DNA from 2 places in the Paenibacillus sp. FSL H3-0333 genome. Region 2 is predicted to be linked to the other one. Evidence: predicted binding sites of a transcription regulator. Region 2 holds the regulator's gene; the other holds the start of a gene.

Region 1 (14,971 bases), 930 kb from region 2:
CTTACGCTTACGGCGCCCGCTCTTCTCGCCAGTGTCAGCACCGGCCTGGCCTGCGGATTCCCCGCTGCCTGGCGTCACGGAGGGGCTAATGAACACGCCGCCCTTCTTCTTGCGGCGGCCCTTGCCCTCCGGCGCTGCGCCGCGCCCTTCGGCCCCCAGGTCCTCGCGGCGGCTGAACCGTGTGCTCGCGTCTACGCCGCGCAGCTCACCGCCCGCCTGCTCAGACCCGCCACCGCCCGGCGCGCCGTAGCCGCCCTTGCCCGAGCCGAAGCCGAAAGCGATGCCGCGTCCCCCGGCACCGCCACCGGCCTCCGCGCCGCGGCCTCTGCCGCCCTCGCGCGGAGCGCCAGCCCCGCCGGCTTCGCCCCGGCGGTCCGCCTTGCCGCCGCCCGCTGCGCCTGCGGCGGCAAGCCCGCGCCGCGCTGCCGCTTCCGGCCCGCGGCCGCGCTTGCGGCCGCTGCCTGCTGCGCCGGCGATGTCCCACGCCGCCGCTCCGCCCTCGCGAGGCCCGTTCCCGGCGCCTGCCGCAGCGGCGCCGAAGCCACCAGCCGCTTCACCGCCGCCAGCGGGAGAAGCGTTCTTGCTCTTACCAGCGGCACCTGCGCCGCCGCTCTTCCCCTTACCGCCAGCACCGAAGATCGCGCCGTTCTTGCCCTTGGCAACACCACTCTTGCCTCCGGCAGCAGCGCTGCCGGGCTTTCCTTTACCGCCACGGCCCTTGCCGCCTCCAGCCTTACCGGCGGGCTTGCTGAAGCCACCTGCGCCCGGACGGCCGCCTTTGCCGCCATAGCTCCGGTGGTCTCCGGCCGCCCGCGGCTTCATATCAACCAGCTCGAAGTCGATGGTGTGGTCATCCATGTTAACCTTGGCAACCCGGATTTTCACTTCATCGCCGATGCGGAAGACCTTGGAGGTACGCTCGCCGATCAGCGCCATATGAGCTTCATCGAAGTGGTAGTAGTCGTCTGTCAGCGCACTGAGGCGAATGAGACCTTCGACCGTATTGTCCAGCTCAATGAACATCCCGAAGCTGGTCACGCTGCTGATCATGGCGTCGAATTCCTCGCCAACCTTGTCCTGCATGAACTCTGCTTTCTTCAGTTGCTCGGTATCGCGCTCGGCTTCAACAGCCACTCGCTCACGTTCCGAGGACTGCTGGGCAATATCCGGCATCCGGGAGGCCAGATATTCGTGGCGCTTCTCGCTCAGCGCTCCGCCATTCTCAAGCACCTCACGCATCACACGGTGGATGACCAGATCGGGATAACGGCGGATCGGTGAGGTGAAGTGGGAATAGAACTCCGCTGCCAGCCCGAAGTGCCCGGTGCTCTCGGCATCATACTTCGCCTGCTTCATGGAGCGCAGCATCATCGTGCTGATTACCGTCTGCTCCTTCGTTCCCTGAATCTGCTCCAGCAGATCCTGCAGGGCACGCGGGTGAACCGAATTCCCCCGGCCCTTCACGTGGTAGCCGAAGTTAGCCGCAAAAGCCATGAAGTTCTGCAGCTTCTCCGGGTCCGGGTCCTCATGAATCCGGTACAGGAACGGAACCTTCAGCCAGTGGAAGTGCTCCGCCACCGTCTCATTAGCAACCAGCATGAATTCTTCAATAATCTGCTCCGCCACAGAGCGTTCACGTTTTACAATATCGATAGCCTTACCGGCCTCATCTACAATAATCTTGCTCTCCTCAAAATCGAAATCCACCGCCCCGCGCCGCATCCGGGCACCCCGCAGCTTCATCGCCAGCTCCTTCATCAGGCGGAAATCCCCGATCAGCGGAGCATAACGCTCCAGCAGCTCAGGATCTTCATCCTCGACAATCTTCCGCACATCAGAGTAGGTCATTCTCTCCTTCGTACGGATGACACTGGTGAAGACATCGTGGTTCACGACCTTCATCTGCTCGTCGAATTCCATTTCACAGGACATCGTCAGACGGTCAACCTGCGGATTCAAGCTGCAGATACCGTTCGACAGCCGGTGCGGAAGCATCGGAATGACACGGTCCACCAGGTACACACTGCATCCGCGGTCATAGGCTTCCTTGTCCAGCTCAGAGCCTTCACGCACATAATAGCCTACATCAGCAATATGAACGCCCAGCTTATAATGGCCATTCTCCAGACGCTCAACGTTGACCGCATCATCCAGATCCTTGGCATCTGCGCCGTCAATCGTTACGATATTGAGCCCGCGCAGATCACGCCGCCCCTGCTCGATAATCTCTTCATCAGTGATCGAATCCGGAGCCTGCTCCGCTTCCGTCATCACCTCAGCCGGAAAAGCCTCCGGAAGCTGATGCTTACGGATTACCGACAGAATATCCACGCCCGGATCATCCTTATGGCCAAGGATCTCAATGATCTCACCCTCAGCCGCAGCACGGCCCTCCGGATAGCTCACAATGCGGACAACCACCTTTTCCCCGTCAACCGCACCCTTGAAAGACTCCCTTGGGATGAAAATATCCCGGTTAATCCGCTTATCATCAGGCAGCACGAAGCCGTAGGTCTCCAGGCTCTGGAAGACACCCACCGTCTGCGACACACCTCTGATCAGAATCCGTTCCACTTCGCCTTCCATTCGCCCGCCGGACGGGCTCTTAGAGGTAATACGGATCAAGACGATATCGCCGTTCATAGCACCCTTCAGATCGTTCGCGTGGATATACACATCCGGGTGCTCCCGGTTATCGGGAATCAGAAAAGCAAAGCCCTTGGCATGAACCTGCAGCCGTCCGCGCAGCAAATCCATCCGCTCAGGCACACCATAACGGCTACCCCGGGTTAATATGATCCGGCCGTCCTTTTCCAGGTCAATCAGTAAGGCCTCAAAGGCCTTGAATTCAGCACTATCCTCAGTGGAGAAATGGCTCACCAGTTCTTCATAAGTTAGTGGTTTATAAGCGGTCTCCCGCATGAAATCAAGTAAAATTTCCTGTGTTATCATGTTCGTCACCTTCTCTTCTCCGCTCCGCAGCATTCCTATGCCGCTGGCATATATGTATGCCTTGTCCTATTGCACACCTAATCATTTCAAGTAAAATTTACCTCTCTATACTTCATACCCTAGTATACACGAATTTAATCCCGGGCATCCCTGTTATGATGTTCACAATATTAAATCTGCATACAAAAAAACCTCCGCCTATTCCATTTCAGAACAGAGCGAAGGTTTACTTTAGGCATACTATTCAACAACAATGGCAACAACAATTGACATGATGAAGAATCCGGCCGCCAGGCCAACTGTTACACGCTGCAGCACAAGCTCCATACCGCGCGCCTTTGTTTTACCGAAGAGATGCTCAGCACCGCCGGAGATGGCACCGGAAAGACCTGCACTTTTCCCTTTTTGCAGAAGAACGACCGCAATCAGACCTACGGCAAAAATCAGAAGCACCACTTTCAAAAAGATATCCATTCACTTCCACCTCCTACGTCCAAGCATCACTATCTATGCTAAATTAGAATTTCCGTTTCATAAACAGCATTTTTATTTTATCATAGCCACAGAATGAATACAACCTTCCAGACGGCATTCCCGCCCTATCACACTATGAAAATCTCATGTTGTCCCTCTATCGCGGATATCAACATCAAAAAAGCCTGCCGGAAACCGGCAGGCTCATTGTATCTATAGATTCAAAAGAAATTATCTTTTGAGGTTGTAGAAGGATTTCAGGCCGTTGTATTGAGCCAATTCGCCCAGCTCATCTTCGATGCGAAGGAGTTGGTTGTATTTAGCCACACGGTCTGTACGGGAAGGAGCACCCGTCTTGATCTGGCCTGCGTTGGTAGCTACAGCGATGTCAGCGATAGTGCTGTCTTCGGACTCACCGGAACGGTGGGAGATTACAGCTGTGTAACCAGCGCGTTTAGCCATTTCGATCGCATCGAAGGTTTCAGTCAGTGTACCAATCTGGTTAACCTTAACCAGGATGGAGTTACCGATACCCTTTTCGATACCTGTTGCCAGACGCTCAGTGTTCGTAACGAACAAGTCGTCACCAACCAATTGGACTTTATCGCCCAATTTTTCAGTCAGCAATTTCCAGCCATCCCAGTCATCTTCGGACATACCATCTTCGATAGTGATGATTGGGTACTTCTCAACCCATGAAGCCAGCAGGTCAACATACTCAGCGGAAGTGTAAGATTTACCTTCGCCTGCAAGTGTGTATTTACCGTCTTTGTAGAACTCAGTGGAAGCAACGTCCATACCAAGGAATACGTCAACGCCTGGTTTGTAACCGGCTTTTTCGATCGCTTCGATGATTGTAGTGATCGCTTCTTCATTGGAACCCAGGTTCGGTGCGAAGCCGCCTTCGTCGCCAACTGCTGTGTTCAGGCCTTTGGATTGCAGTACGGATTTCAGGTTGTGGAAGATTTCTGCACCAGTACGAAGTGCTTCCTTGAAGCTTGGAGCGCCTACTGGAAGAACCATGAACTCTTGAACGTCGATGTTGTTATCGGCATGCTCACCACCGTTGATGATGTTCATCATTGGCACTGGAAGAGTCTTGGCGTTGAATCCGCCCAGGTATACATACAAAGGAATGTCCAGAGCAGTTGCAGCAGCGCGAGCTACAGCCATGGATACAGCCAGGATTGCGTTAGCGCCCAGCTTGCCTTTGTTCGGAGTTCCGTCCAGAGTGATCATCAGCTTGTCGATGCCCACTTGGTCAAGAGCGTCCATACCGATTACTTCTGGAGCGATAATTTCATTTACGTTCTCAACAGCTTTCAGAACGCCTTTACCCATGTAACGGGATTTGTCGCCGTCACGAAGCTCTACAGCTTCATGAGCGCCAGTGGAAGCGCCGGAAGGAACGATAGCGCGGCCTTTTGCGCCGGACTCCAGATATACGTCAACCTCTACAGTAGGGTTACCACGGGAGTCAAGGACTTCGCGTGCATACACATCAGAAATAATAGTCATGTAAGTTTAATCTCCTTTTATACAATGTTTTTGGGTTTACACAAACAGGGTGTCTTGCTTATTTACGGCTGGCAATCATGGATTGTCCGGTCATTTCCGCAGGCTGCGGAAGTCCCATCAGATCTAAGATTGTCGGTGCCACATCTGCGAGAATACCAGCTTCGCGCAGAACTACATCTTCAGTGGTAACGATGAACGGTACCGGGTTGGTGGTATGGGCTGTGAACGGACGTCCGTTCTCATCGAATACCATATCAGCATTTCCGTGGTCGGCAATGATAATAGCAACGCCGCCCTTAGCAACTACAGCATCCACAACCTTGCCTACGCATTCGTCCGTTACTTCGACTGCCTTGATTGTAGGCTCCAGCATGCCGGAGTGTCCTACCATATCAGGGTTAGCAAAGTTCAGGATAATGGCATCCTGTCTGTCCGCCTCGATCTCCGCTACGCAGGCCGCCGCCACTTCGTAAGCGCTCATCTCTGGCTTCATATCATAGGTTGCCACCTTCGGCGAGTTGATCAGGATACGGGTCTCGCCCGGAAGCTCCTCATCGCGTCCGCCGCTGAAGAAGAAGGTCACATGCGGATACTTCTCGGTCTCTGCAATACGCAGCTGCTTCTTGTTCTGCTGAACCAGCACTTCACCGAGCGTGTTGTCCAGATTCTTCGGGGAGTAAGCCACGAAGCCTTGAACTGTCTCACTGAAGGTAGTCAGACATACGAAATGCAGGTTCTCCGGGAACTTCGGACCACGGTCGAAGCCGCGGAAATCGGAATTGGTGAATACTTGCGACAGCTGGATGGCACGGTCAGGACGGAAATTAAGGAAAATGACGGAATCGCCGCTCTCCACGGTCGCAACCGGGTTGTTCTGGCTGTCTACAATTACACTTGGCTCCACGAATTCATCGAACACAGAATTCTGGTAGGATGCAGTGATGGCCTGAAGGGCATCGGTATATTTAGGGCCTTCCCCATATACCATTGCACGGTAAGCCTTCTCTACACGTTCCCAGCGCTTGTCACGGTCCATCGCGAAGTAGCGTCCGGATACCGTAGCAATCGTACCTACGCCAACCTCTTCAATCTTGGCGACCAGATCCTGAATGAACTTCTGTCCACTGTCGGGTGGTACGTCACGGCCATCCATGAAGGCATGAATATAGACTTCATGCAGATCTTCTTTTTTGGCCAGATCGAGCATGGCGAACAGGTGATTGATGTGGCTGTGTACGCCGCCATCGGATACCAGTGCATAGAGGTGAAGCTTTTTGCCGGTTGACTTAGCGCTTCTTACGGCAGCCACCAGCGTTTCGTTATCGAAAAATTCTCCATCACGGATCGACTTGTCGATACGGGTCAGGTCTTGATATACAATCCGGCCGGCACCAATGTTAAGGTGCCCTACTTCAGAGTTACCCATTTGGCCTTCCGGCAGACCTACAGCTTCACCGCAAGCGGTAAGCGTAGTATTCGGATATTGCTTCAGGTAACGGTCGTAGTTCGGCTTGTTGGCTTGGGCAACAGCGTTGCCTTCATCCGTGTTCCGCAGTCCGAAGCCGTCCATGATAATCAGTGCTACAGGTCTTGGAGCTGACATTCTTACTTCGCCCCCTCAACGAGTGAAACGAAGGAAGCAGGCTGCAGGCTGGCACCGCCGACGAGAGCGCCGTCGATGTCGCTTTGACTCATGTACTCCGTTACATTCTCAGGCTTCACACTGCCGCCGTATTGGATACGGACTGCATTAGCCGTTGCTTCATCGTACAGGCCTTTAACAAGGGTACGGATATAAGCAATAACTTCGTTAGCATCCTGGGAAGTGGAGGATTTACCTGTACCAATCGCCCAGATCGGCTCATAAGCGATAACTACGCTTGCTGCCTGCTCTGCGCTAAGACCGGCAAATGCCGCTTCAGTCTGCACCTTGCATACGTCCTTAGTCTGATCAGCTTCGCGCTCTTCCAGCTTTTCGCCTACGCAGACAATTGGAGTAATGCCGTGACGGAAGGCCGCATGCATCTTCTTGTTGACGATTTCGTCCGTTTCACCGAAATAAGCACGGCGTTCGGAGTGGCCGATAATAACGTACTCTACACCAAGATCCTTCAGCATTACGCCGCTGATCTCACCTGTATAAGCGCCGTTATCTTCGAAGTGCAGGTTCTGTGCACCAATTTTGATGGTAGTGCCTTGTACCGCTGCAACCAGTGCAGGCAGGTTCGTGAATGGCGCGCAGATTACAGTCTCTACGCCTGCCACTTCCGCCTGGCCTTTGATTTCAGCGATGAAGCCTTCGGCTTCCGGAACGGTTTTGAACATTTTCCAGTTGCCTGCAATAATAGGTGTTCTACTCATAGTGATGTATTGCCTCCCTCTTCGGTATTACTTGTCGTTCAGTGCTTCTACACCTGGAAGAGCCTTACCTTCCATGAACTCGAGCGATGCGCCGCCGCCAGTGGAGATGTGATCCATCTGGTCTGCGAGGTGGAATTTCTCAGCAGCCGCAGCGGAATCGCCGCCGCCAATAACAGTGTAGCCTTCGGTAGTAGCACAAGCTTGAGCCACAGCCTTGGTACCTTCAGCGAAGATGTCGATTTCAAATACGCCCATCGGTCCATTCCATACAACCAGCTTGGAGTTTTTGATAATATCGGCATAGATTTCACGGGTCTTAGGACCGATGTCCAGACCTTCCCAATCTGCAGGGATCTCGGTTGCATCTACAATCTTGGTGTTGGCATCTGCACCGAACTTGTCAGCGACTACAACGTCAACCGGAAGCACGAAGTTCTTGCCCAGCTTCTTGGCCTTCTCGATGAATCCAAGCGCTGCATCAATCTTGTCGTTGTCTACCAGGGATTTACCGATTTCGAAGCCTTGAGCCTTGGTGAACGTGTAAGAGAGGCCGCCGCCAATCAGTACATTGTCAGCCAGATTCAGCAGGTTGTCGATAACGTCAATCTTGTCTTTCACCTTGGAACCGCCGATGATGGCAGTGAAAGGACGTTCCGGGTTAGAAAGCGCCTTGCCGAGAACGGACAATTCCTTCTCCATCAGAAGACCGGATACTGCCGGCAGGAAGTGAGCGATTCCTTCTGTCGAAGCATGGGCACGGTGAGCTGCGCCGAATGCGTCATTAACGAACAGGTCAGCCAGTTCAGCGAACTGCTTAGCCAGTTCAGGATCATTCTTCTCTTCGCCTTTGTAGAAACGGACATTCTCAAGCACAAGCACATCGCCATCGTTCAGTTCAGCGATTTTCGCTTTTACAGCTTCGCCAATGGCCTCATCAGCCTTGGCTACCGGTTTGCCGAGCAATTCAGACAAACGGACTGCAGCGGAAGTCAACCGCATGGAATCGACGAATTCGCCTTTAGGACGGCCCATATGGCTGGCCAGAATGACCTTTGCACCGTTCTCAATCAGGTATTTAATTGTTGGAAGGGTTTCGCGGATACGGGTATCATCAGTGATCTTGCCGTCTTCCACTGGCACATTGAAATCTACACGCACGAATACGCGTTTGCCTTTTACTTCTACATCACGGACACTTTTTTTGTTCATGATTAACATTTCCTCCACACCCAAAATTGGTTCCTTCACAAAGCCATTTCACGCGAATCCAGTTCATTTAGAAAGAGCGGAAACAGACTTTCCTTGTTTCCGCTCTATTGTACTTCTTATATGAAATCGGTCTTATTTAGCAAGCTTAGCGAATTTCTCCAAAGTACGAACCAGCTGTGCAGTGTAGGACATTTCATTGTCATACCAAGCAACAGTTTTAACCAGCTGTTTGTCGCCAACAGTCAGTACTTTAGTCTGAGTTGCATCGAACAGGGAACCGAAAGTCATACCCTTGATGTCGGAAGATACGATTTCGTCTTCAGTGTAGCCGTAAGTTTCTGGGTCAGAAGCTTCCTTCATGGCTGCATTGATTTCTTCAACAGTTACGCTCTTATCCAGAACAGTAACCAGCTCAGTCAGGGAACCTGTAGCTACAGGCACACGTTGTGCTGCACCGTCAAGCTTGCCCTTCAGTTCTGGAATAACCAGGCCGATGGCTTTAGCAGCACCGGTAGTGTTAGGGATGATGTTCTCAGCAGCAGCGCGGGCGCGTCTGAAGTCGCCTTTTGCGTGTGGAGCATCAAGAGTGTTCTGGTCACCTGTGTAAGCGTGGATCGTTGTCATCAGGCCTTCGATGATACCGAACTTGTCGTTCAGGACTTTGGCCATTGGAGCCAGGCAGTTCGTTGTGCAAGATGCGCCGGAGATTACTGTTTCGGAACCGTCAAGGATGTCATCGTTAACGTTGTACACAACAGTTTTCATATCGCCTGTAGCTGGAGCGGAAATAACTACTTTCTTAGCTCCGCCTTTAAGGTGCTTCTCAGCGGCTTCTTTAGTTGTGAAGAAACCAGTACATTCCAGAACGATATCAACGCCAAGCTCTCCCCAAGGAAGCTCTTCAGGGTTACGGTTCGCCAGAACCTTAACATCTTTACCGTTTACTTTGAAGAATCCGTCATGAACTTCAACGTCTCCCTGGAATTTACCTTGAGTTGTATCATATTTAAGCAAATGAGCAAGCATCTTAGCGTCAGTCAAGTCATTGATTGCTACCACTTCGATACCTTCTACATTTTGAATACGGCGGAATGCAAGGCGTCCAATACGTCCAAAACCGTTAATACCAACTTTTACACTCATTGAATAGTTCCTCCTAGAGTTCGTTTTATTTATTCAAGACAGGCCGTGAGGCTCGTCAAGACAACAATGTTAAGTATAATGCATAAACCCTTTGCGCGCGCCCCATTTAATGGAATCTATAGGGCCTTTTGTAGCTGTGTGTCGATTTCCTTGCCGATTTCAACAGCCGCCGCCTCGTCGATCACGAGAATATCCTCTTGACCAAACCGCAGCATCGCATGAATGGCCTTCGCCTTGCGTTTGCCACCGGCAATACCGATAACGACTTCCGTACGGATAATGTCTTCCAGGCGCAGCCCCATGGTCCGCATCGTATGAACCACTTCGCCATTCTCATTGAAATAGTATCCGAAGGACTCGGCTACGGCTCCCTCGCTCTGAATCTCTGAGATCGTCCCGGAGTCCAGCTTGCGGCGGTGGGTCATTTCAATGGCGTCGCCTATTCCATGTACAATAATACGCGATCTGCGGATAATTTGTACAATCTCTCCAATATTGGAGTCCTGCGCAAGCGACTCATATGCGTCTCCGCTAAGCAGATCGGGCACATGCAGCAGACGGTAATTGGCGCCAATCCGTTTGGCCATGGTTGAAGCAATGGTGTTGGCCTGTATCTCCATGCTCTCTCCCAGTCCTCCACGCGCCGGAACAACCCAGGCGTTCTTATAGGAAAGGGATAGCGGCGGGGTCAACTGATCGGCCATCTCGGCTAGCGTTGATCCGCCTGTGACGGCAATCGTATCGTCACTCCGCAGTACGCTGAGCAGTGCCTTGGAGCCTGCGCGCCCCAGCTCACGCTTGGTGAACGGCGATGTCTCACAATCGCCAGGTACCACAATTACTTTGGTGAGACCGTACGTTGTACGAATTTTCTCTTCCAGATCATCCAGGCCGAATAGGCTCTTGGCGACCGGCTCCAGCAGGTCAAGCAGTCTGCGACCGGCATCGCTAATGCGCATACCGACGCTCTCGATCTCAATGAGCCCCTGCGATTTCAGAAGATCCGTCTCGGCGCGCAGCACCCGCTCGGTCATATCAAGCGATGCGGCTAACGTCCTGCGCCCAATAATATCGGACAGCATGATCTGATGTAGAATCGTATACCGTCTCTTAAGGGTTTCCATGAGATCAGGCAGAAGCTGCTTTTGGATTTCCAATAGATTACGCATGCTTTCACTCCTGCAACTTCGTCTTTCTCTTATCCCTTGTTCGTGGTCTCAAAATGTCCCGGGTTAACTTTTTAAGTCCCACCCATATTCTACCCAAAACTGACGCCAAGTGCAAGTGTTCCGAGACTATAATTCTCAGCCCGCTTTCATCTTATACATGGGCTTGTCCGGAAGGCCGCTGGCAGGAGGTGCATCTCCGGCTCTATTAATGGAGGCAGAGAAAACTATTTTTGCGCAGGATGCCTAATACGCATTGCTTTTATCCGAGAAGTATATTATAATAATTTCTGTTGCGCCCGTGGTCCAATGGATATGACGTAGGCCTCCGAAGCCTGAGATCCAAGTTCGATTCTTGGCGGGCGCGCCATTTTTTTCAAGCTTGTACATAATTTAGTTCCGATTATATTATATTTAACCAATGAGCCGCTTGAGGGCTCTTTTTTTTGAAAGTAAGTTTGACTTTCTTTGACTTTTTGTTTGAATTTGTTTATCATGTGGTTAATACGGTAACAGTAAAAAATGAACCCATTCGAAGCACCAATTTCAAGGAGGTTTTCCACGTGAGTTATATTCCTATGGTAGTAGAACAGAGCAACCGCGGTGAGCGCGCTTATGACATCTATTCCCGCCTGCTGAAGGACCGCATCATTTTCCTTGGAACGGAGGTTAATGACGTGGTTGCCAATTCCATCATCGCACAAATGCTCTTCCTGGCTGCCGAGGACCCGGATAAGGATATTCACCTGTATGTGAACAGCCCAGGCGGTTCCATCACAGCGGGTATGGCCATCTTCGATACAATGCAATACATTAAGCCGGATGTATCCACTATCTGTGTAGGTATGGCCGCTTCCATGGGAGCGTTCCTGCTGAATGCCGGCGCCAAGGGCAAGCGCTTCGCCCTGCCGAACAGCGAAATCATGATTCACCAGCCGCTAGGCGGTGCTCAGGGGCAGGCTTCGGATATCGAGATCCGCGCCCGCCGCATCATCAAGCTGCGTGAGAAGCTGAACCGCATCTTGTCCGAGCGTACAGGCCAGCCGCTGGAGAAGATCGAGAAGGATACTGACCGCGACTACTTCATGAGCGCTGCAGACGCTGCTGAATACGGTATCGTGGACAAGGTAATTGAGAAGACTCTGCCAACAGGCGTATAAGTACCTGCTCCAATGAATACACAAAGAGGCTGTAACAGACCGGTCCGGTCCCGTTACAGCCTCTTTCTTATGCCCAGCCATTGCTGCCTACCTTAAGCTCCCGTACCCAAGGGCATCCAGCTTGCCTGCAATTACGCGGTAGCCTCTGCCGTTCGGGTGAATATGGTCCAGGAACAGCAGCCCCCGCTCATTACCGGCAAATTCATGGTATACCGAAGCAAACCCTACGTTATTGCTGCTGTAGCCTGCTGCATAGCGGTTGAACTCGCGCACCCACTCTGTTGCTTCATTCACCTGAGGGTAGGGATTATACAGGCCTACCATCCGGATGATGTAGGGGCTGCGGGAACCTGCTTTGAGCTGTGTCAGGCTGCCCATGATGTCGCTGTAGTTACGCTTGCAGTCCCTAAGCGCCTGCTGCAGTAAGCCCTGGAATTCACCGGGCCGGGGCCCGGCTGCCCGGGCTGCCTTAATCAAGTCGTTGCCGCCAATGGACAGCGTAATGATCTGCGCATCCTTCACCGCCGCCCGGTAGACATTCGAGCTCCTCAGCCGTTGCTTCAGCCCCCCGGTGGTCAGACCGTTGACGCCAAGATTCGCCGGCACCACTGGTGTACCCAGCCTCCCTTCCGCCATCCGGCGGTAGACGGGGACGAAGCCGTTCCCGGGCAGCGCCCCGAAGCCGGTTGTAAGTGAATCCCCGATCGCTGTATAAGCATAGACCATAACCTTCCCCTCCCCGTTATAAGCTGCTTGCCTTCTATAGCTTATGACTATCCGGGTGAAGTGGTAACGGCAGGGCAGGCTGATTAGGCCGTGGATGAAGGGTTGTGCATGAAGAATGCCCCTGCGTCTCCCGGAGGAGATGCAAGGGCATCTGGATAATTATTTTATTATTTCAGCGCCGCGAACGGACTGCTTCCATCCGGCAGGAGTTCCTTGAAGCTGAAGGTGAATTCCGGGAAGCCCTCGGCATATGCCGTGTATTCGTATAACTGGAAGAAGAGCACCGCTTTGCCATCTTTCAGATAGAAGTACTTCTCGGTATTCAGTCCATTGAACCCGCCCAGATATCCTCCGTTAGCTTTGATCTCGGTGGCCAGCTTGGCATTGAGCTGTTTCTTGTAATTAGGGTTGGCACCGAACAGATCGCCCAGCAACAGACGTTTCCCGTCTTTGAGCGAGAAGGTGAACGCATTGCGGTAAGTCATCCCATGGGCACCGCCGGTATACCCGTATTGATTGGTGATTAGGCTGAGCACGCCATCCTGGTTATACGTGACCACATAACCGCCTTCGAATTCATAGGGCCGGTCATCCTTCGACCGCTTGGAGATTTGATCTTCAGCATCCTTCGCATAGTTCAGAACGGTCTGCTTAATCGTATCATTGATTGCCTTCTCTGCTTCTGCACTTGCCAGGCCGCTGACCTGCGGATAATCCAGCCGGATAGGCGCATCCTTATGATCCTTCACATAGCTCACTGTTTTGATGGTTACCGCATTCTGCACTTTCTTCATAACATTCAGCCGTCCTGCTGCTGCGCTCCCGTCTACTTTGTAGCCCAAGTAATCGCTAAGCAGCTCAGACGAAACATACAGCCGGTTATTCAGTTGCTTGCCTTCACCGACATAATAATTGTTCACCATAACAGAAATGCCATAATCATTGATCGTCAGCCTTGTCTGAGCAGTTCCTGTCCCGATGGTGTACGTCTTCCCCGCTTTATCATAAGAGAGCGGCATCCCCAGCGCATCGCGCAGGAAGGTTACCGGCACCCATACCTTTCCTTCCTGAAGCAGGCCCGTCTGGGCTGTACTTTTCCCGTTAACCTTCAGCACTACAGATGAGGATTTGGCTTTGACCTGAGCGGCTGCCGGAGCGGCCTCAGTGATGCCTGCATGAATTATTCCTGTTCCTCCCAGCAGGATTCCTGCGGCGAGCATTCCTGCACCCCATTTGCTGATGTATTTCTTAGAGTTCGAATTCATTGTTATTTCCCCTTCCACCTGGTGGTATGATTAGTCATGATGTGTGTTCTTCCGTATCACTGTTCCTATTATAGTAAAAGAACTAGCGGGGGATGTTACAATCCGCTTTACAGTTTCTTAAGGTTTGCCGTGATTATCTAAAGATCCTGTCACCTCAATTTAAACAAATTGAGAGCTTTAGATAGCGGCTGTGTGCATATATATACATTTATATGATTATAAAAAGCGCCTGCCCCGCTATAACAGCAGAGCAAGCGCCTCTTACGAAACGTTTTATTTCAATTCATACGTTACACTCAATTGGGTAGTGACCTTAACCTGCCCGGGCTCAACGGAGCTGCCGGCATTGTTATCCATGGACATCTTTTGTAAAGAGGCTGCTTCAGCATAGACCACCGGATGATTCCCGTCATCGCTCTGAATGACAGTGACTACCTGACCCAGTCCGCGTTTGGCTGCTTTGGCGATGGCCGCAGCTTTGACATCTGCATTCTGCATAGCCTTCTCAATAGCCTGTGCTTCAAAGGCGGACGGATCTTCGATCGCAAACCGCACATTGCCGATGTTGTTCGCTCCAGCCGCAGAGGCAGCGTCCAGCAATTGTCCAACCTTGGTCAGATCCCGGTAAGAGACCTCTAGCGTGTGCTGGGCGTTATAGCCTTTTACCTTCTGGCCGTCCTTCTCGCTGTAAGTGTAGTTAGGCTGTACGTTGAACTGGGTGCTCTGAATGTCTTTGTCTGCAATGCCCCAAGTGGTCTTGAACAAAGCGGTCAGCTTGGAGACCTTCGCGGCTGTGCCCTTCTGTGCTTCCTGCGCGGTTTCGGCAGTTGTCGTTACGCCGATGGAGAGATACGCAATATCCGGTTTGATCGACAGCTCGCCTTTGCCTACCACGTTCACCACATTCTTCTGTACTTCGTCGGCGTAAGCCTTTTCAGGACCCTTTAGCACTCCGCTCAACCCCATTCCTCCAATCATCAAGCTAGCTGCCAGCAGA
Region 2 (14,971 bases):
TTCGACTGTTTTCTCCAGGGAGACCTCGGCCGGTGCTTCAACGGTGGTTACGACCAGTTCGCCGTTCACCTCATCAATGTTCAGGGAATCCCCCTTCTTGATGTTGCCCTTGAGCAGCTCTTCAGAGAGGCGGTCTTCGATATGCTTCTGAATCGCCCGGCGGAGCGGACGGGCACCGAAGGCCGGATCATAGCCCTCTTTGGCCAGGAATGCTTTGGCGCCGTCAGTGAGCAGGAAATCTACATCGTACTCACGCAGACGCTTGCGCAGCTCCTCGGACATCAGAGTCACAATCTCTGCGATATGCTTCTCATCCAGCGAGTGGAAGACAATGATCTCATCGATCCGGTTCAGGAACTCAGGCCGGAAGCTCTTCTTCAGCTCTTCCATAACCTTGCCCTTCATGTTGCTGTAATCCGCGCCTGCATCCTGTACTGCGGTGAATCCAAGCGTCGAATTCTTCTTGATCGCCTGTGCCCCTACGTTCGAGGTCAGGATGATCAGGGTATTGCGGAAATCGACCACGCGGCCCTTGGAATCGGTCAGACGGCCGTCTTCCAGTACCTGCAGCAGAATGTTGAACACTTCAGGGTGGGCCTTCTCAATCTCATCCAGCAGTACAACCGAGTAAGGCTTGCGGCGCACCTTCTCTGTCAATTGTCCGCCTTCTTCATACCCTACATACCCTGGAGGCGCTCCGACCAGCCGGGAGGTGGAATGCTTCTCCATATACTCCGACATGTCGATGCGGATTACCGCATTCTCGTCACCGAACATCGCTTCGGCAAGCGCCCGCGCCAGCTCGGTCTTACCAACCCCGGTAGGTCCGAGGAAGATGAAGGAGCCCATCGGACGTTTCGGGTCCTTCAGACCCGCACGCGCCCGGCGGAGTGCCCGGCTGACCGCCTTAACGGCTTCGTCCTGGCCAATTACACGTTCATGCAGCAGGGCTTCCATATTCAGCAGGCGGTCTGTCTCTTCTTCCTTCAGCTTGCTGACCGGAATGCCGGTCCAGCTGGCCACCACCTGTGCGATATCCTCAGGTGTAACCTGGGAATCGGTGCGGCCCTGCTTTTCTTTCCACTGGTTCTTCGTAGTGTCCAGCTCTTCACGAATCTTCTGCTCGGTATCGCGAAGTGCAGCAGCCTTCTCGAACTCCTGGCTTTGTACTGCGGAATCCTTCTCCTTGCGGATATCATCCAGACGCATTTCCAGTTCCTTCAGATTCGGCGGGATGGTGTAAGAATTCAGTCTTACCTTAGAGCCTGCTTCATCAATCAGGTCAATGGCCTTGTCTGGCAGGAACCGGTCAGGAATGTAGCGGTCAGACAGCTTAACTGCTTCCACAATGGCTTCATCTGTAATCTTCACCCGGTGATGGGCTTCGTACCGGTCACGAAGACCGAACAGAATCTGTACAGCTTCCTCAGGGGAAGGCTGATCCACTGTGATCGGCTGGAAGCGGCGCTCCAGCGCGGCGTCCTTCTCAATATATTTGCGGTATTCATCAAGTGTTGTGGCACCGATGCATTGCAGCTCACCACGGGCGAGGGCAGGCTTCAGGATGTTGGAGGCATCAATCGCGCCTTCCGCACCACCCGCTCCGATCAGCGTATGAAGCTCATCAATGAACAGCACGATGTTGCCCGCCTGGCGAATCTCATCCATGATTTTTTTGAGGCGGTCTTCGAATTCACCGCGGTATTTCGTACCAGCCACTACAGAACCCATATCGAGGGTCATGACACGTTTGTCGCGCAGCGTCTCCGGAATTTCATTGTTGATGATCTTTTGGGCCAGACCTTCGGCAATCGCCGTTTTACCAACCCCAGGTTCACCGATCAGCACCGGATTATTCTTGGTCCGGCGGCTCAGCACCTGAATGACACGCTCAATTTCCTTGCTGCGGCCGATCACAGGGTCGAGGTTACCGTCCTTGGCATAGGCCGTCAGATCGCGGGCCAGGCCGTCCAGTGTTGGCGTGCTGACGTTAGCCGGAGCTCCGCTGTGGCTGGAGGTGGCTTCACTGCTGCCCAGGAGCTGCAATACCTGCTGGCGGGCCTTGTTCAGGCTAATGCCGAGATTGTTCAGCACACGGGCTGCTACGCCCTCTCCCTCGCGGATCAGACCGAGCAGGATATGCTCTGTTCCCACATACGTGTGACCCAGCTTGCGGGCCTCGTCCATGGACAGCTCGATCACCTTCTTGGCACGAGGAGTATAAGCGATGTTGGTCGGTTGTTCCTGACCTCTGCCAATCAGTGTTTCCACTTCATCCTGTATCTTCTCCAGACCCAGACCAAGTCCGATCAATGCCTTAGCGGCAATGCCGTCTCCTTCACGAATCAGTCCGAGTAAAATATGCTCTGTCCCAATGTTGTTGTGTCCCAAACGTACGGCTTCTTCCTGCGCCAGCGCCAGCACCTTTTGTGCGCGTTCCGTAAATCTTCCAAACATCATATCTCCTGCACCTCCACGGATAATAAATATCTATAATTTAATGTTGTGATCCCAGTGTCTCCCGGAGCAGCTTCGCCCGGTACATATCGCGTTCAGTAGGCGACAGCGCGTCACCGAACAGCTTTTGCAGAAAGCCCGGCTGAGTCTTGACATTCAGCTCATTGAGCACTGAAATCGAAGGCCCTTCCAGAATCCCCAGATCTACACCAAGCCGCAGATCGGAGAGCCGCTGTGCCGATTCTTTCAGTTCCATCACAGCAGCATAGGCCAGAATTCCGTAGGAGCGCTTGATACGGTCCGTAATCCGCAGAGCGGAATCGACCAGCAGGCGTTCGCGGGCGTTGCGTTCATGCTCTATAATCTGGGTGACTACGCTGTGAAGATTCTCAATAATCTCATTTTCGGTCTGTCCAAGCGTAATCTGGTTGGAGATCTGAAAGATATTCCCTACTGCTTCGCTGCCTTCACCATAAATTCCTCTAACGGTAAGCCCCACCTGATTAACTGCGGACAAAATGCGGTTGATCTGATGCGTCATCACCAAGGCCGGCAGATGCACCATAACCGAGGCTCTCAGCCCTGTTCCCACATTGGTGGGACAGCTTGTTAAGTAGCCTCTGCGGTCATCGAAGGCGTAATTGACAGCAGCCTCGAAAATATCATCGATGGCGGTTGCCCTTACCCAGGCTTCTCTGACCTGCAGCCCCGGGAACAGGCATTGAATCCTGAGATGATCCTCCTCATTGATCATAATGCTGACCGACTCGTCCTCATTAAGAATGACTGCCCCGCCCTTGGAATCATCCGCCAGGTTAGGACTGATGAGGTGCTTTTCCACCAGTACCTTTTTGTCCAGCTCACCCAGCTCATCCAGTCTCAACAGCTCGAAGCTGCCGAAGTCGGCCGAAGCTTCACCCTGAAATACGGGGGCAAGCTGCTCCAGCACCTCCTCCGACTGCTCTCTTGAAGCGAGCAGCGGGAACGGAAGATGCTCCAGATTACGGGCGATCCGCATACGGCTGCTGATGACAATCTCGGAATGGCTGCCGCCGCAGCGCATCCAGTCACTCAGTGCTTGTTCGGTAAACCGGAGACTTGACATGCCCGGATCCCTCCTATATATCAAAGACTTTACTCTTGTGGCATTTCTTTTTCAAGCTTGCGGATTCTGTCCCTCAGCTCAGCTGCGGTCTCGAACTCCTCCTGCACGATACTCTGCTGCAATTCCTGCTTCAGCTCATCAATCTGGCGCTTGCACATGATCTGTGCGCCCGCCCGCTTGGGCAGCTTGCCGACATGCGCTGTACTGCCATGCACCCGTCTGAAGAGCGGGTCGAGCGTACTGTCGAAATACTTATAGCAAGAGCTGCAGCCGAACCGTCCCAGCTTGCTGAACTGTGAATAGGTCATGCCGCAGTTTTCACAATGCAGACCCTGCACATTCTGTGCTGCTGTCTTGCTCTTGCCTGCGCCTTCCAGATCCAGAAGACCGGAAAGCAAGCTGTGGATAGAGAAGCCTCCCGCAGTTCCGGGAATCAGTTCACCCTTCTCCCGCGCACAGCTTTCGCAGATATGAAATTCCGTCTTCTCCCCGTTCACAATCTTCGTGAAGTGGAGTGTAGCCGGTTTGACGCCGCATTCCTGGCATAGCATGAGCGGTGTCCCTCCTTACCATTTGACAAATTATTTGCCCAATAAAGAGATTAGCATAGCCTTCATAAGCTTGGCACGAATCTCATCCCGGTACGGCAGATTAACCGTCAGGCATTCCCGGGAAACCGCAGACCGCATCAGACACGCTTCACGTTTGGAGAGGAAACGGGCCTCCTCCAGCTGATAAATCAGCCCTTCGGCAGAATTCTGATCAATATCATTCCCTATCGTGGAGTTCAGATGTGCGTATAAGGCCACATTCTGAGGCAGCTCATAGCGCTGAATCCGGATATATCCGCCGCCGCCGCGTTTACTCTCCACCACATATCCCTTTTCCAATGTGAACCGTGTGCTGATGACATAATTGATCTGTGACGGGACACAGGAGAACTGGTCCGCCAGATCATTGCGCTGAATTTCCACCGTACCTTCGGGACTTTCATGCAAAATATTCTTCAGATATTGTTCAATAATATCGGAGATATTACGCATCACTCATCCTCCAGTGTATAAGCATTGGTTAAATCTGTGCTGCGCCAACGCCTGCCGTCAGAGACATGCTCTTAAGAACTTAACCCGGGCAATGTAATAAGAATCGGCTGCAATAGCCTCTGCACTGCGCTTTTTCTCTAAATGTTACATTCCTGAGAACGATGATATCCGGCCTGCGTTGACTTTGACTTTCTTTGACTTTTTCATATTATAACATATTCTCGCTGAATGCCAAGAGGTTACTCTTATTTTTTACGTTTTGGCTGTATTGTATTCCGGTTGCCTGCTTCGTTCACTGAATGGAGGCGTTATGTATAGGACAGCTCCTCCCTTTCCAAGGGAAGAGGAAGAGCCGTTCTCTGTCAGAAAAAATCGAATAATGCCGTCTCGGCCTGCGGAATCAGCGCTTCAAGCCAAGCTGTCGCCTCAGCAGTCCCGGATAATTGTCCGTACTTTGCCGCCTGAAGCGGGCGCTTGTATCCCATCAGCAGCACAGTAAGCGTGCCGATACTGCATTCCAGGTCAGCCTCTGACCGCTCGCCCTGAATCCGGGTGAACGTCGCTGCCCCTTGCTCCGACACAGTCCACTGCCATAACCCGTTGTTCCATGATGCATGCTTATCTTCAATATAAAGCACCCGCTCCCGGTCACCCTCCGGCACATTGAAGATCATGTTCTCCACAAAAGCCTTAGCATTGACGATACGCGCCATGAAGTATGGATAATTCTCCTGCGCAATCCGCGGATCGGGAAGCAGGAAGGGCAGAATGTCGTCAGCCGGCACCAGCTTCAGCTGTGCAGCCGTAATCATGGAGTCGTGATTGGCCAGGAATGTCCACAAGCCCTGGCGGGCAAGCTCGTTCCCATAGATAAACTCATCTATGACCAGCTCCTGCTGCACTATTTTATACAGCACATAGCCCTCCGGTTCACCCTGCTCAGAATAAAACACACAGGAATGCGTAGCATCATCAAGCACACTTTCCTTCCACCAGGTCTCAGTGCGCTGGAGAGTCCCGTTATACCTCATGGCGAATTGGTCGTACAACTGCTGGAATACTGCAAGATCCGGGATATCGCGCTTCACGCTGCCCTTAATCTCCGTCTTGTGCGGGAACTTCCCTACCGGAAGAGTATACTTCTTATATTCACAGTAGATCTCCCATCCGAATTTACGGTAAAAGGGAATCAGGAACGGATGCAAAAAGGACAACGTCTGACCGGCTTCATTCATCGTCTCGAGCGCATGGGTCAGCAGATGGGCTACATAACCCTGCCGGCGGTTCTCCGGCCAAGTGGCTACACCGGCGATGCCCCCCATAGAAATGGGCTTGCCTTGTATATATACCTGTAACGGAAGAAGCGTCAGCTTCGCACCTATGCTGTCTCCTTCAAAAATCGCCCAGGTTTGTTCCGGCTTGAAGTTCTCCCTGGCGCGTACTCTATCTTCTGCAGAAACCTTATACTTAAAAGCATATTCGGACAAGCTCAGGCTGTCCTCAAATTCTCCGGCACGTAATTGCCTGATTTCCATGCTGTTCCCCCCGTTACATTCCATAAATTAGCTCCAGATATTTGCTTAATAGAGAGTATAACAAGCCAAGCCGCCGGATGCTAATAAAGGCTGGCCATCCGTTGCAAAAAGAATAGTTATCCACAGCTTTTGCACAGCAAAGCAAAAAACCGGAAAGAGTTTCTTTCCGGCTCAAAAGAGTTATCCCCGATTACATTTTATCTATCCACAATATTCACTTTTTATCCACAAAATCGGTGTATTACTTATGTTTTCGCTTGACTCATCCACAATATTGTGCGTGATTCCCCCATGATCCGGGGATCATTCTGTTCCTGTAAAGGTATCCACATGTGCGCAACTTTTCTGTACTTACTGAAATCTATCCACAGCTTTTCCACAGCCCTGCCCGCACGCAAAAAAACCACTGTCGATTGCTCAACAATGGCTCATGTGCTTGGCAACGTCCTACTCTCCCAGGACCCTTCGGTCCAAGTACCATCGGCGCTGGAGGGCTTAACGGTCGTGTTCGGGATGGGTACGTGTGGAACCCCTCCGCTATCGCCACCAAACGGGCATTTACAGCGTAAATGCTTCAGGAATTTGATTCCTGAAAACTGAATCCGAAACGAATCTGCGTGTTAAAAGTTTGGATAAGCCCTCGACCGATTAGTATTGGTCAGCTCCATGCATTGCTGCACTTCCACCTCCAACCTATCTACCTCGTCGTCTTCAAGGGGTCTTACATGTTGGGAAATCTCATCTTGAGGGGGGCTTCACGCTTAGATGCTTTCAGCGCTTATCCCGTCCGTACGTAGCTACTCAGCCATGCTCCTGGCGGAACAACTGATGCACCAGCGGTACGTCCATCCCGGTCCTCTCGTACTAAGGACAGCTCCTCTCAAATTTCCTGCGCCCACGACAGATAGGGACCGAACTGTCTCACGACGTTCTGAACCCAGCTCGCGTACCGCTTTAATGGGCGAACAGCCCAACCCTTGGGACCTACTTCAGCCCCAGGATGCGATGAGCCGACATCGAGGTGCCAAACCTCCCCGTCGATGTGGACTCTTGGGGGAGATAAGCCTGTTATCCCCAGGGTAGCTTTTATCCGTTGAGCGATGGCCCTTCCATGCGGTACCACCGGATCACTAAGTCCGACTTTCGTCCCTGCTCGACTTGTAGGTCTCGCAGTCAAGCTCCCTTATGCCTTTGCACTCTGCGAATGATTTCCAACCATTCTGAGGGAACCTTTGAACGCCTCCGTTACTCTTTAGGAGGCGACCGCCCCAGTCAAACTGCCCGCCTGACACGGTCCCCGTACCCGATGAGGGCACTAGGTTAGAACCTAGATACGATCAGGGTGGTATCCCAACGGCGCCTCCAGCGAAGCTTGCGCTCCGCTCTCACCGGCTCCCACCTATCCTGTACAGATCGTACCCAAATTCAATATCAAGCTGCAGTAAAGCTCCATGGGGTCTTTCCGTCTTGTCGCGGGTAACCTGCATCTTCACAGGTATTAAAATTTCACCGGATCTCTCGTTGAGACAGCGCCCAAGTCGTTACGCCATTCGTGCGGGTCAGAATTTACCTGACAAGGAATTTCGCTACCTTAGGACCGTTATAGTTACGGCCGCCGTTTACTGGGGCTTCGGTTCACAGCTTCGGGTTTAACCCCTAACCGCTCCCCTTAACCTTCCAGCACCGGGCAGGCGTCAGCCCGTATACTTCGCCTTACGGCTTCGCACAGACCTGTGTTTTTGCTAAACAGTCGCTTGGGCCTTTTCACTGCGGCCCCCTCGGGCTATTCACCCTACCGAGGCACCCCTTCTCCCGAAGTTACGGGGTCATTTTGCCGAGTTCCTTAACGAGAGTTCTTCCGCGCGCCTTAGAATTCTCTTCTCGCCTACCTGTGTCGGTTTGCGGTACGGGCACCTTCTCCTGACTAGAGGCTTTTCTTGGCAGTGTGAGATCATGACCTTCGCTACTATAATTTTCGCTCCCCATCACAGCCCAGCCTTAATGATGTGCGGATTTGCCTACACACCAGCCTCACTGCTTAGACGGACATCCATCAGTCCGCGTCACTACCCTCCTGCGTCACCCCATCGCTCATAGCGGATTACGGTGGTACAGTAATTTCAAACTGTTGTCCTTCGACTACGCCTGTCGGCCTCGCCTTAGGTCCCGACTTACCCTGAGCGGACGAGCCTTCCTCAGGAAACCTTGGGCTTTCGGCGGATCAGATTCTCACTGATCTTTTCGTTACTCATACCGGCATTCTCACTTGTATACTCTCCAGCGCTCCTTACGGTACACCTTCAACGTATATACAACGCTCCCCTACCCCAGATGCAAAGCATCTAGCCATAGCTTCGGTGGTGTGTTTAGCCCCGTTACATTTTCGGCGCAGAGTCACTCGACCAGTGAGCTATTACGCACTCTTTCAATGGTGGCTGCTTCTAAGCCAACATCCTGGTTGTCTGTGCAACTCCACATCCTTTCCCACTTAACACACACTTGGGGACCTTAGCTGATGGTCTGGGCTGTTTCCCTTTTGACAATGGATCTTAGCACTCACTGTCTGACTCCCGGCAAGAAGTAAATGGCATTCGGAGTTTGACTGAGCTTGGTAACCCTTGCGGGCCCCGCACCCAATCAGTGCTCTACCTCCACCACTCCATTCACCGAGGCTAGCCCTAAAGCTATTTCGGGGAGAACCAGCTATCTCCGAGTTCGATTGGAATTTCTCCGCTACCCCCACCTCATCCCCGCATTTTTCAACATGCGTGGGTTCGGGCCTCCAGTGCGTGTTACCGCACCTTCACCCTGGACAGGGGTAGATCACACGGTTTCGGGTCTACGTCCACATACTTAGTCGCCCTATTCAGACTCGCTTTCGCTGCGGCTCCGGCTTCTCACCTTAACCTTGCATGTTAAACGTAACTCGCCGGTTCATTCTACAAAAGGCACGCCATCACCCATAGAAAGGGCTCTGACTTTTTGTAAGCACACGGTTTCAGGTTCTATTTCACTCCCCTTCCGGGGTGCTTTTCACCTTTCCCTCACGGTACTGTTTCACTATCGGTCGCCAGGTAGTATTTAGCCTTAGCAGATGGTCCTGCTGGATTCATACGGGGTTTCACGTGCCCCGCACTACTCGGGATCCGTCTCGGAGAGAACACAGTTTAGGCTACAGGGCTTTTACCTCTATCGCGGGCCTTTCCAGACCTCTTCACCTACCATATTCCTTTGTAACTCCATGTGAGACGTCCCACAACCCCAAGAGGCAAGCCCCTTGGTTTAGGCTGTTCCGCGTTCGCTCGCCGCTACTGACGGAATCACTATTGTTTTCTCTTCCTCAGGGTACTTAGATGTTTCAGTTCCCCTGGTCTGCCTCTGCGTATCCTATGTATTCAGATACGAGTAACTGCGAATTACCACAGCTGGGTTTCCCCATTCGGACACCCCCGGATCAAAGCTTGCTTACAGCTCCCCGAGGCAGTTTCGTTGTTCGCCACGTCCTTCGTCGGCTCCTGGCGCCTAGGCATCCTCCGTGTGCTCTTAGTAGCTTAACCAATGCGTTTTCCCTAAGGAAAACCGCTTAGCATCGCCATTAATTCAAAACTTGTTTACACAAGTTCAGCTTAAAGGAATGTTCTAAAACGCAAATTCGTTTCGGTATCCAGTTTTCAAGGATCAAGTTGTATCTAGTATTTCAGACATAACAAATAGATGAAGTTTGTTGGTGGAGCCAAGCGGGATCGAACCGCTGACCTCCTGCTTGCAAGGCAGGCGCTCTCCCAGCTGAGCTATGGCCCCGCAAATTCCATCAAAACCGAACAAATGGAAACGCTCAAGGCTTTACGAAGTAAAGCCTGCTTCAGGAAGTAAAGCCTGCTTCAGGAAGTAAGCTTCCTGAAGACTTTTATTTGAATGTCTTCGTTGCAGAAGACGATTCTCCATAGAAAGGAGGTGATCCAGCCGCACCTTCCGATACGGCTACCTTGTTACGACTTCACCCCAATCATCTACCCCACCTTCGGCGGCTGGCTCCCTTGCGGGTTACCCCACCGACTTCGGGTGTTGTAAACTCTCGTGGTGTGACGGGCGGTGTGTACAAGACCCGGGAACGTATTCACCGCGGCATGCTGATCCGCGATTACTAGCAATTCCGACTTCATGCAGGCGAGTTGCAGCCTGCAATCCGAACTGAGACCGGCTTTGCTGGGATTGGCTCCACCTCGCGGCTTCGCTTCCCGTTGTACCGGCCATTGTAGTACGTGTGTAGCCCAGGTCATAAGGGGCATGATGATTTGACGTCATCCCCACCTTCCTCCGGTTTGTCACCGGCAGTCACTCTAGAGTGCCCAGCTCAACCTGCTGGCAACTAAAGTCAAGGGTTGCGCTCGTTGCGGGACTTAACCCAACATCTCACGACACGAGCTGACGACAACCATGCACCACCTGTCTCAACTTTCCCCGAAGGGCACCTGATGCATCTCTGCTTCGTTAGTTGGATGTCAAGACCTGGTAAGGTTCTTCGCGTTGCTTCGAATTAAACCACATACTCCACTGCTTGTGCGGGTCCCCGTCAATTCCTTTGAGTTTCAGTCTTGCGACCGTACTCCCCAGGCGGAGTGCTTACTGTGTTAACTTCGGCACCAAGGGTATCGAAACCCCTAACACCTAGCACTCATCGTTTACGGCGTGGACTACCAGGGTATCTAATCCTGTTTGCTCCCCACGCTTTCGCGCCTCAGCGTCAGTTACAGCCCAGAAAGTCGCCTTCGCCACTGGTGTTCCTCCACATATCTACGCATTTCACCGCTACACGTGGAATTCCACTTTCCTCTTCTGTACTCAAGTCACCCAGTTTCCAGTGCGACCTCAGGTTGAGCCCAAGGTTTAAACACCAGACTTAAATAACCGCCTGCGCGCGCTTTACGCCCAATAATTCCGGACAACGCTTGCCCCCTACGTATTACCGCGGCTGCTGGCACGTAGTTAGCCGGGGCTTTCTTCTCAGGTACCGTCACTCCGGCAGCAGTTACTCTACCGGACGTTCTTCCCTGGCAACAGAGCTTTACGATCCGAAAACCTTCATCACTCACGCGGCATTGCTCCGTCAGGCTTGCGCCCATTGCGGAAGATTCCCTACTGCTGCCTCCCGTAGGAGTCTGGGCCGTGTCTCAGTCCCAGTGTGGCCGTTCACCCTCTCAGGTCGGCTACGCATCGTCGCCTTGGTGGGCCGTTACCCCACCAACTAGCTAATGCGCCGCAGGCCCATCCCCAAGCAGCAGATTGCTCCGCCTTTCATTCTCTCTTCAGGAGAAAAAAGAAATTATCCGGTATTAGCTACCGTTTCCGGTAGTTATCCCAGGCTTGAGGGCAGGTTGCCTACGTGTTACTCACCCGTCCGCCGCTAAGTCTGAATGGAAGCAAGCTTCCTTTCAGACTCCGCTCGACTTGCATGTATTAGGCATGCCGCCAGCGTTCGTCCTGAGCCAGGATCAAACTCTCCAAATTGGTATTTAGAAAGAGCGATTGCTCATTTTGAAACTGACGATTCATTAAATGAATCTTGTAAAAATTAAAGCGTTCCATTTGTTCAGTTTTCAAAGAACTTGCTCCGTGCATTTCAACGTTATGTCTCTTGCACAAGAATTAGATCATATCATTTTATTACGTTTGTTGTCAACTTATTTTTCTTTCGCCGCTCAATTCAGCGTCGATGTCTCATAAGCACAAGAGATAATATATCACGCGTTCCAAACGTTTGCAAGTCTTTTTTTACAATAGGATTAAGCATTGCTTTTTTTGAGTTAATAATGAATAGTTGACCGCTGCCCTGCACAAATTGATTCCCATAATGCTTCATTTGTCGCTACAATAGGATTTATCTTCGTATCCATAGATAACTTACTTATTAACTGTTCCTGAAAGGAGTCCAAATGTCCAACAAGACCCTGCCTCAAGCTCCACCCGGCTCTTTGGGTGAATCACGCAATTTGCAGCAGGCTACCATCTACCGTATTTTGCTTGCTGTCAGCTTTGTTCATTTATTCAACGATTCCATTCAGGCATTAATTCCGGCGATGTTCCCTGTACTAAAGGATAACCTGGTGCTCTCTTATGCCCAGATCGGCTGGATTGCGTTCGCGCTGAATATCACCTCTTCGGTGATTCAGCCTATTATCGGCTTCGCCGCTGACCGGAAGCCGCGTCCGATCCTGCTCCCGCTGGGGATGTGCTGTACCTTTGCCGGGGTCTTCCTGCTCGCTTTTGCCGGCAATTATGTATTAGTGATTGTGTCCGTAATGCTTGTGGGCTTCGGATCAGCTGCGTTCCATCCGGAAGGGATGCGTGTGGCTCATATGGCTGCCGGTCAGCGCAAGGGGCTGTCGCAATCCATATTTCAGGTGGGCGGCAACGCCGGCCAGGCCTTGGGTCCTCTATTAATGAAGTGGGTATTCATTCCCTTCGGTCAGATGGGTGCTCTCGGCTTCACCGTTATCGCCGCTGCCGGAGTCGCCATCCAGGCCTATGTGGCCCGCTGGTACCGAGAGATGCTGGATGCCGGATACACCTTCCGCAAAAAGTCAGCGTCACGCTCTATCGACCCTGCCCGCAGCAAACGTATTCTGATTACAACGGTTATTCTGGTCTTCATCGTATTCGTGCGATCCTGGTACGGCGCCTCCATCGGCGGGTATTACGCCTTCTATTTGATGGACAAATACGGGATGACGCTGGATAAGGCACAGATCTATATCTTCATCTATCTCGCTGCCGGCGCTGTGGGCACCTTCTTCGGCGGACCGCTGGCAGACCGCTTCGGCCGACGCAATCTCATCCTGGTGTCGATGATCGGGACGGTGCCGTTTGCGCTGGCCCTGCCTTTTGTGAATCAGTTCTGGGCGGCCGTGCTGCTGATCATCTCCGGGTTCATTCTACTATCCAGCTTCTCCGTCACTGTGATCTACGCGCAGATGCTGTATCCGGGCAATATTGGTACGGTCTCGGGTCTGATTACCGGCCTTGCGTTCGGGCTTGGCGGAATTGGCTCTGTCGTAATTGGGCATCTGATCGATACGATCGGAATCGCCACGGTGTTCGTGGCCTGCGGATTCCTGCCGCTGCTCGGCCTATTGGCTCTGCTGCTGCCCGGTGACAAGAAGCTGGAGGAATGGGCGGCGGAATAAGCAAATCTATTCATAGCATGGAGAGAACCTTGGAGAACATAGCAGCTGCAAGCCCGCTGCCGGCAGTCATGTAGTTGTCGGGATCAGAGCGGTCGAAACCCATCCATACTGCCGCTGTCCATCTAGGGGTATAGCCTACAAACCATAAGTCCCGGTTGGCCTTGCCGGGGACTCCCGGCAGGTCCAGCTGCGTGGTTCCTGTCTTACCGGCCACCGTAACGTTCATTTGCGCCCGTCTGCCCGTCCCTTCATTCACCGCCTGACGGAGCATCGCTGTCATATCCGCTGCGGTACGTACCGAAATGGCCTGCTGCGGCGCAGCGACATGTGAATACACCACCTGATTCTGCGAATTCCTGATACTACGCACCAGATACGCCTTGTTAAGAATGCCTCCATTTGCAAAGACGGTGTAGGCTTGAGCCATCGTGAGCGGAGAAACCCCGCTATGCAGACCTCCAAGGGCAATAGCCAGATGGTTGTCTTCTGCAGCGAGTTCCATTCCCAGCCTGGCTGCAAACCCACGGGCATAGCTGACCCCCACCTGCTTCAGCAGCCATACCGCTGGGGCATTAATGGACTGCTGCAGGGCAACCCTCATGCTCACCTGCCCACGATATACACCGTTCAGATTAGCCGGACTGTAGCTGCCATAGGTTGTTTTAATATCAGGCAGGAGACTGTCCGGCGTATATTTCCCGCTCTCCAGCGCCGGTCCATAATCTATAATGGGCTTGAGCGCGGAGCCTGGCTGCCGGGAAGGAGTTACGGCTCTGTTCAGACCGCCTGTACGCGGGCTTCGCCCTCCCAACAGTGCGGCCACTTCACCGGTCCGCTGGTCCATGATGACCATGGCTGCTTCTGCTCTCTGGTTTTTGCCATCCGGCGGAAATGCCTCTTCCTGTGAGAAGGCCCGCTCCATAGCCCGCTGCGCCTCAATATTCATGCCCGTCACCAGTGTATAACCGCCTGTGCTTAGCTCCTTTTGCGATAATCCTGTCTGCCGCATCGCTTCCTGAATTGCCGCATCCATATAGGACGCCCCGACAATCTCAGTCTTATCCTTAATCGGAGGTACGTAGGTGCTCTTCATTGCTGCCGTCATCTGCTCGGTTGTTATCAGCTTGTGCTGCTGCATAATCCGCAGGACCAGATCCCGTCTGCCTGTTGACAATTCAATGTTGTCTGCCGGGTTATAGATGGAAGGCCCTTTGGGAATAGCCGCCAGTGTCGCGATCTGTCCAATCTCCAACTGCTCCAGATCAGTTATACCAAAATAACGCTCCGCTGCAGATTTCACCCCATATTGCCCTTGCCCCATATAAATTTGATTAAGATACAGCTGCAAAATCTCATCCTTCGATAACTGCTTCTCCAGCGCCAACGCTATTGAGGCCTCGTTCAGCTTACGCAGCAGATTCTGCCCCCGGTTCAGATACAACCCCCTTGCCAGCTGCTGAGTGATGCTGCTTCCACCCTCCGATACCCCCATACGTAAGGTATTGTTGACTAATGCGCGGGCTATTCCCTGGTAGTCCAGACCCTTATGACTGTAAAAGCGGCGGTCCTCAACAGCAATGAAAGTATCGATGAGCAGCTGCGGCATCTCTCCAAGTCCTGCTTTGATTCGGTAGCCTGTCTCAGGTA

Evidence for each region. The regulator CtsR, encoded in region 2, represses protease genes until heat stress. The targets are predictions, from matches to a motif close to ATGGTCAATAAAGGTCAAACA.
Region 1: clpP (ATP-dependent Clp endopeptidase proteolytic subunit ClpP) is a predicted target of CtsR. The motif match lies at 11,279-11,299, and genes of this name have one in related genera.

What each region holds. Positions count from the first base shown of each region.
Region 1 covers NZ_JBBODG010000001.1:378,331-393,301, forward strand. Annotated here, with positions in the region: gene rnr (ribonuclease R) at 1-2,952, opposite strand, end outside; gene secG (preprotein translocase subunit SecG) at 3,193-3,426, opposite strand; gene eno (phosphopyruvate hydratase) at 3,658-4,944, opposite strand; gene gpmI (2,3-bisphosphoglycerate-independent phosphoglycerate mutase) at 5,003-6,547, opposite strand; gene tpiA (triose-phosphate isomerase) at 6,550-7,305, opposite strand; gene MHH78_RS01590 (phosphoglycerate kinase) at 7,333-8,514, opposite strand; gene gap (type I glyceraldehyde-3-phosphate dehydrogenase) at 8,647-9,657, opposite strand; gene MHH78_RS01600 (sugar-binding transcriptional regulator) at 9,774-10,826, opposite strand; tRNA gene MHH78_RS01605 (tRNA-Arg) at 11,119-11,193, shown strand; gene clpP (ATP-dependent Clp endopeptidase proteolytic subunit ClpP) at 11,387-11,983, shown strand; gene MHH78_RS01615 (GDSL-type esterase/lipase family protein) at 12,071-12,709, opposite strand; gene MHH78_RS01620 (PdaC/SigV domain-containing protein) at 12,877-13,974, opposite strand; gene MHH78_RS01625 (SIMPL domain-containing protein) at 14,248-14,971, opposite strand, start outside.
Region 2 covers NZ_JBBODG010000001.1:1,313,257-1,328,227, reverse strand. Annotated here, with positions in the region: gene clpC (ATP-dependent protease ATP-binding subunit ClpC) at 1-2,460, opposite strand, end outside; gene MHH78_RS05825 (protein arginine kinase) at 2,498-3,562, opposite strand; gene MHH78_RS05820 (UvrB/UvrC motif-containing protein) at 3,592-4,113, opposite strand; gene MHH78_RS05815 (CtsR family transcriptional regulator) at 4,144-4,605, opposite strand; gene MHH78_RS05810 (GNAT family N-acetyltransferase) at 4,968-6,140, opposite strand; rRNA gene rrf (5S ribosomal RNA) at 6,575-6,691, opposite strand; rRNA gene MHH78_RS05800 (23S ribosomal RNA) at 6,769-9,697, opposite strand; tRNA gene MHH78_RS05795 (tRNA-Ala) at 9,866-9,941, opposite strand; rRNA gene MHH78_RS05790 (16S ribosomal RNA) at 10,088-11,648, opposite strand; gene MHH78_RS05785 (MFS transporter) at 12,074-13,324, shown strand; gene MHH78_RS05780 (transglycosylase domain-containing protein) at 13,335-14,971, opposite strand, start outside.